4 regions of the Staphylococcus caprae genome follow, and region 1 is predicted to be linked to each of the others. Evidence: riboswitches for the same ligand, from Rfam matches in the RefSeq annotation. Region 1 holds a riboswitch; each other region holds the start of a gene.
The links. A riboswitch is a leader RNA that binds a small molecule or an ion and turns the genes downstream of it on or off. The one in region 1 is predicted to bind thiamine pyrophosphate.
Positions count from the first base shown of each region.

Region 2: another riboswitch for thiamine pyrophosphate. It lies ahead of JMUB898_RS12250 (ABC transporter substrate-binding protein); the one in region 1 lies ahead of JMUB898_RS11460 (3-oxoacyl-ACP reductase).
Region 3: another riboswitch for thiamine pyrophosphate. It lies ahead of tenA (thiaminase II); the one in region 1 lies ahead of JMUB898_RS11460 (3-oxoacyl-ACP reductase).
Region 4: another riboswitch for thiamine pyrophosphate. It lies ahead of JMUB898_RS09295 (ECF transporter S component); the one in region 1 lies ahead of JMUB898_RS11460 (3-oxoacyl-ACP reductase).

Region 1 covers NZ_AP018587.1:2,367,950-2,371,166, reverse strand. Annotated here, with positions in the region: gene JMUB898_RS11465 (LLM class flavin-dependent oxidoreductase) at 1-1,249, opposite strand, end outside; gene JMUB898_RS11460 (3-oxoacyl-ACP reductase) at 1,307-2,059, opposite strand; TPP riboswitch at 2,166-2,265, opposite strand; gene JMUB898_RS11455 (deoxynucleoside kinase) at 2,342-3,007, opposite strand; gene JMUB898_RS11450 (deoxynucleoside kinase) at 3,000-3,217, opposite strand, start outside.
Region 2 covers NZ_AP018587.1:2,532,157-2,535,373, forward strand. Annotated here, with positions in the region: gene JMUB898_RS12245 (L-cystine transporter) at 1-1,075, shown strand, start outside; TPP riboswitch at 1,354-1,455, shown strand; gene JMUB898_RS12250 (ABC transporter substrate-binding protein) at 1,510-2,421, shown strand; gene nfsA (oxygen-insensitive NADPH nitroreductase) at 2,523-3,217, opposite strand, start outside.
Region 3 covers NZ_AP018587.1:907,224-910,440, reverse strand. Annotated here, with positions in the region: gene thiM (hydroxyethylthiazole kinase) at 1-558, opposite strand, end outside; gene thiD (bifunctional hydroxymethylpyrimidine kinase/phosphomethylpyrimidine kinase) at 551-1,372, opposite strand; gene tenA (thiaminase II) at 1,365-2,054, opposite strand; TPP riboswitch at 2,131-2,229, opposite strand; gene JMUB898_RS04270 (transglycosylase family protein) at 2,353-3,075, opposite strand.
Region 4 covers NZ_AP018587.1:1,932,065-1,935,281, forward strand. Annotated here, with positions in the region: gene auxA (lipoteichoic acid stability factor AuxA) at 1-822, opposite strand, end outside; gene graF (glycopeptide resistance-associated protein GraF) at 978-1,112, shown strand; TPP riboswitch at 1,459-1,565, shown strand; gene JMUB898_RS09295 (ECF transporter S component) at 1,653-2,228, shown strand; gene JMUB898_RS09300 (ABC transporter ATP-binding protein) at 2,242-3,217, shown strand, end outside.

The sequences.
Region 1 (3,217 bases):
ATCGTCCACGTTTTTGTAATTCAGGTACAATCAATTCCACAAAATCTTCTAAACTATAAGGTAAAGAAGGTGGCATAAGATTAAAACCATCAGCGACACCTTCATCTATCCATTTCTCCATGGTATCTACAATTTCTTCGGGTGTACCTATTAGAGTAAGATGGCCACCTCCCGCACTCAAATATCCTAGTAATTCGCGTACAGTAGGTTGCTTGTCTTCAATAATGGCGAGCACGGTTTCATAACGGCCAACGGGACCTTTAAACGCTTCAACAGGTGGTAAGTCTGGCACAGGTTGATCCAGTTCCCAATTTGAACAATCTTGTTGAACGAAAAAGCTCAATTGCTTTAAGGCATCTTCAATAGGTAGGTAACGATCTAATTCTGCTTTTTTAGCCATTGCTTGCTCGTGTGTCTCTGCCACATACGTAACTAAACCAGGAAAAATTTTGATGGCTCTATTTGGGGTTTCACTTTTAGTAATGGCATCAGTCAATTTGTCACGGTAAGCACGTGCTTGTTCAATATTCCAAGAGACAGAATAAACAACATCAGCATATTTTGCGGCTAGTGCGACACCTTCTTTAGAGGCACCGGCCTGCATAGATACTGGTTTTCCTTGAGGACTTTGTGGCGTTGTTAATGGCCCACGCACTTGAAAGTTGTCACCTTTATGATTGAAAGGTTGAATATCGCTAGATTCTAGTATTTTATCGTCCTGTCTGTTAGGAACGAAAGATGAAGTTGACCATGATGTAAATAATTGGTTCATGACTGACGCAAATTCATCCGCTTTTTTATAACGTTCAGATCTTTCTGGTAACTTTTTAAGACTGTGATTTTGAGCTTCTGCATCGGTCATAGATGTGACTAAGTTCCATCCCACTCGACCTTGAGTTATATGATCTAGACTGAGTAATTGTCGTGCTGCTGTAAATGGATTTGAAAAGGTGCTAGAGATTGTGGGTACCAAACCAACATGAGAGGTCACTTGAGCAATTGCGGTTAAATTAATGATAGGATCAAACCAAAACGCAGGCAACGTTGTATCGTCACTTGCATTAAAAGCTTGATTATCTGCAAAAAATACAACATCAAAATTTCCTCTTTCAGCAATTTGAGCCAGATGCTGATAGTACGATATGTCTCCGATTTGTTCTATAAACGAATCATCCATTTGCCATGCTGCTTGATGATGTCCACATCCATAAAGTAAAACACCTATGTTAAGTTCACGTGATTCTTCCAATTATGACACCTCTTTGTCTCTCTATTTTAATAAAGAATGACTTGAAAAATTGAGACATTAATTCATTGTTAATCCGCCATCAACTGTAATATTTTGACCAGTGATGCCACGAGCTTCATCTGATGCCAAATAGACCACCATATTTGCTACATCTTGTGGTGTAGTTACCTTTTTTAAAGGTGTAGTTTGAGCAATTAAATCGAACACTTCAGGTGTCGTGACTGCACTTGCGTTTGTTGTTTTTAATAATCCTCCAGAAACGACATTTGCAGTAATCCCATATTGTCCTAACTCTGCTGCAATGTTACGTGTGAATCCTATCAAGCCAGCCTTTGCAGTAGTATATTCATGATAAGGAACTACAGGGTTTTGATATAAATTTGTGCCGATATTTATAATTCTGCCACCTTGCTGGTTGATAAATTGCGGGATGACACTTTGAGTGACATTGAATGCAGCTTTTAAAGTGCCGTCCAGTTGTTGTTGGTAATCATCCCATGTTAAATCTTTGAAACTTTTTTGTTGATTAGGATCAAATTTAAAGTTAACTAACGCATTATTAATCACAATATCGATCTTTCCAAAGTGTGCTGTAGCTGTTTCAATCATTTGGTTAACTTCATCACGACACGTCACATCTGCTTGAATTGCGATGGCTTTTTCATCACTTATATGTTCAATTAACGCTTCGGCTTTTTCTTTACTCTGCTTGTAATTGACGACGACATTATAACCTTTCTCAATTAATGTTTGAGCGATTTTAGCGCCTAGACCACGACTGCTTCCTGTAACGATTGCTGTTTTTGACATAATAATCCTCCAATAAAATAATTGTAATTAGGTAAAAAAATGCACAACCCTTCCGTAAGAAAAGTTGTGCATCTTAGTGATTAAATATTTAAACAGTTTAATGGTAAGATTGATGTCCACACTTTCCTACGCTAGTTCGAACTAGTTCAGGTTCAAAGGGTTTGGATTGTCTCCATCTCAGTTAAAAAACACCCCTAGTGCAAATAATTAACTTGTAATATTAACGTATATTTAATTTATATGGTTGTCAAACATAGGATGTGAGCTATGTTTCAAGTCGTTTTACGATCTTGTATCTACATTTCGATGTGTCTGTATGATGTGTGCAATTTTCTCAATAATTGGGTCTAATGAATCGAAATCTTCATGAATATCATACTCATTGATATTGACGCGCACGACAGGACACGCATTGAAATTGTTAATCCAATCTTCATAACGTTTAAATAACTTCTTCCAATATTCTGGATCTGTATTGATTTCCATGTCACGACCACGTTGCTTAATACGGTCAATGACCTCGTCATAATCACATTCTAAATAAATCAGTACATCTGGTTTTGGAAAATAAGGTGTCATTACCATAGCATTAAATAATTCTGCGTATGTATGGTAATCTTCCTGACTCATTGTACCTTGTTCTTCGTGCATTTTCGCAAAGATATCAACATCTTCATAGATAGAGCGGTCTTGCACAAACCCGCCACCATATTCAAACATACGTTTTTGTTCCTTGAAACGTTCCGCTAAAAAGTATATTTGTAGGTGAAAACTCCAACGTTCGAAGTCGTGATAAAACTTATCTAAGTAAGGATTATGATCAACATTTTCAAAAGAAGTTTTAAAATTTAATTTGTCAGCAAGTGCTTGCGTTAATGTAGATTTACCTACACCTACAGTACCTGCAATCGTAATCACTGCATTTTGAGGAATGCCAAAATTATTCATCTTTGCTATCTCCAATCATGGGTTTTATTAATTCTAAAATTTCTTTATAATCGTTATCATTTTCCACAAAATCTTTCTCGGTTGTATCAATAAGGATCACGTTTGCGCCTTCCTTTTTTAAAGATTCATAATATGCTTTATAATCTTTTTTCAATGTTAATAAATAATCATCTTCAATCGTATGTTCGAAGTCACGATTACGTTTGGCTA
Region 2 (3,217 bases), 160 kb from region 1:
CGGTACCTTTATTTTTATGTTTTTAATTGGAACCGTAGCGATTGCAGCCATTGTCGGCATTATCTATGCATTGATTTTCGGTCTAGACGCTTCATCGATCGATTTAGGAAGTGCTGAGCATTCACGTGGCTCAGAAATTAGTAAGCAAGCTAAAGATTTAACTGCTAATACATTGCCACAACAAATTCTTGAATTATTACCAAGCAATCCATTCTTAGACTTTACAGGTCAACGTACCACTTCAACTATCGCTGTTGTGATCTTCGCAACTTTCGTTGGTTTCGCATACTTACGTGTAGCGCGCAAACAGCCTGAACACGGTAATTTATTAAAACGTGGTATTGAAGCTGTATATGACATTGTAATGGCTATCGTCACTTTCGTTTTACGTTTAACGCCTTATGGCATCTTAGCAATTATGGCTTCTACACTTGCCACAAGTGACTTTGGAGCGATTTGGACTTTAGGAAAATTCCTACTCGCTTCTTATGCAGCATTAATAACGATGTATGTGATTCACTTAATCATTTTAAGTGTATTAGGTATTAATCCAGTTAGATATGTTAAGAAAACGTTAGAAGTATTGATCTTTGCATTCACTTCTCGTTCAAGCGCAGGAGCCCTACCTTTAAATATTCAAACTCAAACGCAACGTTTAGGTGTTCCAGAAGGTATTGCTAACTTCTCTGCAACATTTGGATTATCAATTGGACAAAACGGTTGCGCTGGAATCTACCCAGCTATGCTAGCAATCATGGTCGCGCCTGTCGCACATGTCCATATCGATTTCCAATTCATCATTACACTGATTGCTGTAGTGATTATTAGTTCATTTGGTGTCGCAGGTGTAGGTGGCGGTGCAACATTTGCATCAATTTTAGTATTATCTACATTAAACTTACCTGTCGCACTTGCAGGTGTACTTATTTCTATCGAACCTTTAATTGATATGGGACGTACCGCATTAAATGTGAATGATTCAATTTTAGCCGGAACAGGTACTGCACGCTTAACTAAAAATTGGGATAAAGACACATTTGAATCTAACCATTACGGAGAATTATCATCTAGTTAATTTTTATTAAAATGAATTTTAAACGAATAAGTATATGGTTCCATTATCTATCATATGCCTCACAAGCTTCTTATTTAAGGAGTTTGTGGCGTTTTTATTTAACTTTAGAAATAAGATTGAGTTATCAACTACTATACAACTGTCTTTGTCCAGAAAATCAACGATTCAAATACTTCATTATAAATTAATACTCTATTTAAACTGTTACGCTCTTCTTCGATTAATTCATCATTTATATACGCGTTTTTATAACTATGCTATGTTAGAAGTTAGGTATAACAAATCACTAGGGGTGCATGTTGCATGCTGAGAGAAAGGTACCCTTTCAACCCTTGAACCTGTTGGTTAGTACCAGCGTAGGAAAGTGAAATATATTTTTTATTTCTTTCAAATTCACTTTTTTACGAAAATTTGTTTGTTGGAGGAATTTTTTTATGGAAAAATTAGTAGTCGGTTTAGAATGGTTCTTAAATCCTGATCATTTGCCTTTAATTTTAGGAATGGAAAAAGGTTGGTTTAGCGAGCAAAACTTAGAAATTGAAATGATTGAACCTGAACAACATTTTGATGCTTTAGAAGAAATTGAAAATGGTTCAATGGATATCGCGATTACTGAGCCTATCCATCTTGTTGAATATAAAGCGATGAATGAAAATGTAGTTGGCTTCGCTCGATATCTACATACAAATGGCGGTGTGATGTACAACAAAGACAAAGGTATTCAATCACCTAAAGACTTAATTGGCAAACGTCTTCAATATCCGGGTGCTCCTGGATCAGGAGGTATAGCAATTGCTAAAACTATGATTGAAGCTGATGGAGGCATGTATAATGTAGGAGATATCGTCCCTATAAACAATAGCTTTTATCATACTGATGCATTGTTAAATGACAAGGCAGATGCAGCTACACTCATTTTTGAGAATTTCGAAATACTTGAAGCGAGAAATGCAGGATTGAATGTAGATTATTTTGCTTTAAAAGATTACAATGTCCCAGACTTTTGTCAATTAATTTTTATTACTACACCTGATAAGTTAGAAACAGACAACCAGAAACTCAAAAAGTTTATTAAGGTCATTCAAAAAGCTATACAATATATCAACAATAATTTAGAAGATGCCATCAATATATATGCAGATTACACCCAAACAGATATTAATAATAAATTAAATAAAGACACCATTGAAGCAACAGCTAAATGTTTTACTAATGATTTGTCTATGAGTTCAGACTTCTATAATGACTTACAATTATGGTTACAAAGTACAGGTAAAATCAAGCATACGATAGATGCAGAAAAATATTTTACAAACCAATTGTTATTCAGTAGATATACCAAATAATAGGAATAAGCTACAGAAAATAAGTTAAAAATCCTAAAATTATAGCCTATAAATGAATTCGGGTTTGAAAGTTCATTTATAGGCTTTTTTCCAATTATGAATTATTTTTTGATGAATCCAGCTTTATGCAATTGGTCTAACATATCAGGTCGTGTTTTACTACTTAAGAATTGCTCAATTTGTTCGGACCATGTTTCAGTACGCTCCCCATTTGTACGTTCCTTATAATAGTCACTTACAATTTGATCATACGCTTCTAATTCACGACGTTGTTTATCATTACTTGCGTCGTAGCTATTTTTATGGAAAATGTGTTCAAACGGTAATCTTGGTTTCGGCGCACCATTCTCATCCTCAGCAGGTTCACCTACTGCCATACCAAATAGAGGGAAGGTATAATCAGGTAAGTCTAAAATTTCACGTACACGCGCCACATCATTACGTAGAGAACCTAAATAAACGATGCCATATCCCATATCTTCAGCAGCTACAGCCATGTTTTCAGAAACAAGTGCGACATCTATAGAGCCGACTAGCAAGCCTTCTGCTGATGAAAAAGAAATACTCATATCTGATTCAGCGTTTTCATTTACAAGACTATGACGATAATAATCTAAAACAAATACAAATAAGTACCCATTATCTACAACATACGGTTGACCAGAAACTTCTTTTAAATCTTCTTTGATTTTAGGATCATCAATACCAATGATTGAATACGTTTGAAGATAACTTGACGTTGATGCTGATTGACCAGCTTCCACTATCTTCTTCACTGCGTCATCGCTAAGCGGAC
Region 3 (3,217 bases), 1.1 Mb from region 1:
AGTAATATTAGCTAATAGAGGTGAGCCATTAGAAAGCTTCACTATCTGTTGATCTTGAACGATGACGTCTTCTTTACCAGTAATGACAACTGCCGCATTCAAACTCTCAGATGCCTTCTTAGCAATATCAATTGGATCAAGCGAATTATCGCTGTCTGTGCCTTTCATAGTCGTTTGCGAATCTATCAGTGTTAAAATTTCAGACGCGTTACCTTTAATCACCGTGACATCTATTTGTTCCAAGAATCGCTTACAAAATTGCTTACGATATGTAGATGCACCTACTGCAACTGGGTCAAAGACAATAGGTGTGCCTTGATCATTAGCAATTTTACCAATACTCATAATATCTTCTTCATTTTCATGAGTAAGCGTTCCAATATTAATTACGAGTGCACTTGCAACTTGATAGAATTCCTCTGCCTCTTCAGGTGCTTCACTCATCGCAGGACTTGCGCCTAAACTAAGTAATCCGTTCGCCGTGAAGTTTTTAACCACATCATTCGTATAACATACGATAAGTGGATTTTCGGAACGTAAACGCTCTAAATTATTCATCATCCAAACCTACTTTCTTTAAAAATGCAAAGTGATTAACAGGACCTCTTCCTTTACCAATTTCTGGTGTGTGCTCAATACTCATGGAAATAAATGCTTTAGCTTTTTTCACTGCTTCGTAAATTGAGCGACCTTTAGCAAGTTCTGCTGTTATTACTGCTGAAAATGTGCACCCTGTTCCGTGCGTGTGTTTCGTATCGAAACGTTTATTTTCAAACGTATACACATCGTCTTTAGTAAATAAGAAGTCTTTCGCATTATTTAAGTCTGCAGAGTGTCCACCTTTAATCACGACACCTTTACTACCAATTTCATTAATAAAAATGTCGCCAGCTTTACGTATGCTTTCTTCATTATCAATCTTTAAACCAGTGATTTCTTCAGCTTCAGGGATATTAGGTGTTACCACATCTGCTAAAGGTAAAAGCGTAGATTGTAAATGTGATTTTGTGTCATCATCCATCAACGAATCTCCACTTTTAGCTAACATCACAGGGTCTATAACATATGGAATGTCAGAATATCTTTCCAAATAAGTTTGAATAAGTTCCATTGTTTCCTTGGTCGCAATCATTCCTGTTTTAATTGCATGAGGTAACTCATCATCAAATACGCTTTCTAATTGTTCTTTCACCCAGCTTGTTTCGAGATTGTGAATATGTTGGACGCCTAGTGTGTTTTGAGCGACGATACTTGTAATCGCTGCCATTCCGTACACACCACATGAATGAAATGATTTTAAATCAGCCATAACACCCGCGCCACCTGTAGGATCTGTTCCTGCGATGGTTAATGCAATTTTAGGTTTATTCATGTTTTTCTCCTCCGAAATTCCATTTTTCATCAATATAAGCCATATTAAAGAAGTTACGTTCATGAATGGTACTTTGTAAGAAATTTTCTTTAATTTCTTCTTTTTGTGCTTTTGTGCATTCTTCTGTTAAACGATCCATTAATTGGTCGAATACTTCTACAAGTGGATCCATTTCAGTACTGTAGAAATCGAACCATTTTGCTGTAATTGAGTCTCTATTGAGGGCTGGATCTTTGATTGCACGTTTTGCTACCACTGCATATACGTATGGACAAGGCGCCATCGCTGCTATTGTATATGCTGCATTTTCATGTGCGTAAGCATTGTAGTACATGTGTTTTATATAATGGTCTCCACTAGGTGGCCAAACCTTTTCTTTAACAATTTCATTGTAAGGTTCATTGATATAGTCTGCTAATACTTCATGTGCTTCAACTTCACCTTCTAGCATAAATTCTATTTGCTCTACTAAAAATTTAACATCCTCCATTGTAGGCACTTTAGGTACAAGTAAAGCGTAAAGATTACTAAATTCCTTCAAATAAGACGCATCTGCTCTTAAGTATTGACGGACTGCCTGTTTAGATAGTGTTCCTGCGAGTAAATCTTGAATAAAACCATCATTATAAATATCTTCAATAATTGGTTGTGCTGCTTCCCTTAATTCTTTTGAAAATGTCATTCGTATGCCTCCTTGGATAATAAAAAAACTACTTTCCAACAATGAAAAGTAGCATGATCAAGGCAAAAAGATGCTTATTTGATTATGACTACTTTCCTACGTTGGTACTAACCAAATCAGGTTATAAGGGTCTGAATCACTTCATCTCAGCCAAACGGCTCCCCTAGTAGTTATATTGATGTATTTCATCTATCACATTATCAAACGAATACCTGTAAATCAATCAAATGGGCTGTAAAACATGAAAAAACCACCTTCTCATTGAGAGAAGATGGTTAATTGGACTCATAAACTTAAATTATGCAGTTACCCATTGGTTAGCGCCTGCAGTGTTGTATAATTTAACTGCTGCAGCATCTTGTACGCTTTCTGGAGCGTTAGCTGGTGATTGACCTTTATATTGACTTGGAGCTACTGAATCCCAAGTTGATTGTAAGAATTGATATTTACCAGCTGCGCCTGAAGATGGGTTGATTGCATGAATGTCGCCACCTGATTCACGTTGAGCAATTTGTTGTAAATGAGAATTTACATTTACTGATGAACCACTTGATGCTTTACTACTTGAAGTGTTGTTAGATGGTGCACTGTAAGAAGTAGTTGCTTTAGCTTGTGGTTGTTGAGTTTGCTCTGTTTGTGGAGCAGCTGTTTGCTCAGGTTGAGCTTGGTTAGATTGTTGTTGTGCACTTACTTGTTCAGCTGAAGTTTGGTTATTTGAAGCTGAAGCTTGTTCGCTTACATCTTGTTGTGGAGTTGCTTGACCAGTTTGTGCATAGTTCCAGCTCCAGTTATTACCGTCTGATTCGAAGTGGTAAGTGAAGCCGTTATAATCGAATGTTACGTTATAAGCACCTTCTTGGATAGGGCTTTCGTTTAATGATTGATCATTTGATTGTGCTTTTTGTGCTAATTCTGCTTTATCTACGTTAGTAGCTTCGCTTGCATGAGCGTCATGACCAGCGTTACCTGCTACTACGCCTAATCCTACTGCTAATGATGATGCAATTAATGTTTTTTTCATTATTAAAAATCCTCCTAAAAGTGATTTGTTTTCTTAACTAATTTACAAATACCACTCTAACATCTGAAAATACGGTGTAGGTTACAGTGAAATAAAAAAAACCGTTACTTTTTTACACTCGAATTACACTAAAAATTAATTA
Region 4 (3,217 bases), 440 kb from region 1:
TCTAATTTTATCTAAATCTACACTTCTTCTCGTCTTGCGTGCATATTCTGTTGTCTTATCTTGTAGTTGTTTAAAATGAACTTTAGTTTGATTAGATACATTTCCTTTATTCGTTCTAGAAAGTTCTGGTTCTTCCTCACCGAGTTCTTCTTTCGTTAATGGTAATGAACGTCTTAAGAATAAGAAATTCCAAATAGACATTTGTCCTAACAACCACATAATAATGAAGAAGGCATTCACACTTAAAATATCGATGGATTCAATTTCGTTAGAATCAATACGTCCATATAAAGCTATTTGCGTAATTAAATAACTGATACCATACGTTACAATAATCCACATAAAATGATTTTTATGATTATGTTTGTTTAATTCGTCTTTATAAACAATGTAACCAATATGTACGATGAACGGTATGATAAATACAATTGCGAAGAAACCATATACTTGAGTCATTAATAATAATGTAATGATGAAATACAAAATACCAACAACTAAAAAGAAAATAGAAATGTCATAGTCATATTTAATTGTTCTAAATAAAGTATGACCTAATAACATGACTAAGATACCAAATAAAATAATGATAATGGCACTTATAATTGGGAAACTACCTATAAACCTACTCATCACTTTAATAATTTCACTGAAGAATGCATTAAGAAATTCCCATACATTATGTACATGTGTATTAACTTTTTTATCACCATTAAACTGCTTAATTAATGGTAGATTTATGAGAATGATGAGACCTGTGAAAAGTGAAACGATACCGATAATATAGCTAAATATGATCTCGGTGTGTTTCTTAAGAAAAGACATACTGTTCACCTCAAACGTTATTATATATGAAGATTTTCTAATTGTCTTTAAATTAACCATAAATACGTCTAGAGACCTACAAAGGTTTATTAATAGGATAACGGGGTAAATGTAATGTGTAAACAATAATTCCTATATAAGGGGTGGAAATTATTATGGGAAAAGAAGAATTTGAAAAGAAATCAGCTGAAAAAGCAAAAGAAGCAGAAGAAAAGCTAAAAGAACAAAACGAAGAAAAATCTAATGATACAGAACAAACCAAAAAAGATGTTCAAGATACGTTAGACTAATAACAATATATCATTACGAGGCTGGGATATCATTTCATATCTCAGCCTCTTTCATGTAAACGTACAGGCTTGAGTCGGAATGCGCTTATAGTAAGTTCCTTCTATCATAGCCCTCCTTGCCCGTGGGCCTCAACATGGAGAATTTCTTTTTCAAGAATATTTTGCAAACAACGCAAGTTGGGTATGGAAGAACGCAATTCATTTTGCTAAATGATATTTCTATACCTATACGCTTTTATTGATTCAATTCATTTTATTCTAAAAAATATTTAAACTATATTTTAAATGACAAAACTATCTTGACAATACTTTAGAAAAATCATACATTAAAGTTAAATTAAATATACGAACGCACTAGGGGTGTATGTATTTATACTGAGATGAGGTTTATCCTCAAACCCTTTGAACCTGATCTAGCTAGATACTAGCGTAGGAAAGTGTTGTTAACTATAGAATCTAATGAACTTGAAACATTTAGATATATTTTCTGACGCACAACTTTCCTAGGGAGGGTTGTGCGTTTTTTTAGGAGGAAAAGTAATGTCAAAAGGTTTAAAACTATCAGAAATACTTGTAACAGTATTGATTTCTGTAGTCTTTGCTATCATTTATAACTTATGGTGGTTCTTCTACAACATTGTTCAAGTTGCAGGTATTCATCTAGAACAGCTTACATACGGCGTATGGTTTATGGCAGCTGTTGTGTGTTACCTCATTATTCCTAAACCAGGGATAGCTATATTAGCAGAGTTAGCAGCTGGCGCTGGGGAAACAATCGTTATGGGTAAATTTGATATACCAACGATTATTTACGCTTTACTTCAAGGTTTAGCGTGTGAAATCGTATTTGCAATCTTTAAATATCAGTCACGCTCAGCAGCAGTAGCAATGCTTGCAGGTTTTGTGACTGCCATCGCAACTTTCCCTGTCGATTACTTCTACGGTTATTTAAATGAAGTTGCTGGATGGAACTTATTCCTATTTATTCTGTTCCGAGCAATTAGTGGTATTGTGATTACAGGATTAATTTCTTATTGGATTGTTAAAGCACTCGATAAGACGGGAGTAACCAAACTCTTTAGACCAGCTTCTCAAAATGACTACGACAACCTATAAGGGGATTTTTTAATTGTTAAAAGTAAAAAACTTACGTTTGAAATATCCAAACGGGGATAGAAAAATATTTGATAACTTAAATATTAAAATTAATGATAAAGAAAAAGTGCTTTTACTCGGTCCATCTGGATCGGGTAAAAGCACGTTGCTTAATGTACTTAGCGGCATTGTTCCTAATTTGATTGAGCTTCCTATGAAATATGATGAATTAGAAATTGACCGCCAAAGTGGTGTTATTTTTCAAGATCCTGATACACAATTCTGTATGCCAAAAGTGTATGAAGAACTGGCTTTCGTTCTTGAAAACAGACAAGTCCCTCGCAGTGAGATGGACAAGGAAATTAAACACGCGCTTGAATCAGTTGATTTAAAAGTGACCGATCAAACTTATATTAATCATTTAAGTGGTGGTATGAAGCAAAAATTAGCCATTGTAGAAACGATATTGCAAAAAGCTGAAACATTATTTCTAGACGAACCCACTGCTATGTTAGATGTCAAAGCGACTGAAGATTTATGGAAGAAATTAATTGAGTTATGGGACAATCAAACGGTATTAATTGTTGAACATAAAGTTAAACATATCTGGCAACATGTGGATCGCGTTCTTCTAATGAATTATGAAGGACAAATTATTGCAGATGATACCCCTGACCATATTCTTAATCACTATGAACATTTATTAACTGAATATGGCGTTTGGCACCCAAAAGCTTGGGATAATGCCCCTCGCCCTGTGCCACTTGCTCCTATGTCTAATAAAGCGTTATTTAAATTTGAACATGGCGCAATCATTCGTGGTAAGAAAACATTATTTTCCGTTGATGAATTTAAATTTGGCGCCGGAGAATGGTTAACTATTACCGGCAAAAATGGTGCAGGTAAAACTTCATTATTAGAATCCATGCTACAATTAATCAAATATAAAGGTCTAATGACTTACGACAATAAAGAATTGAAGAAGATTAAACACGCAGCACAACATATGT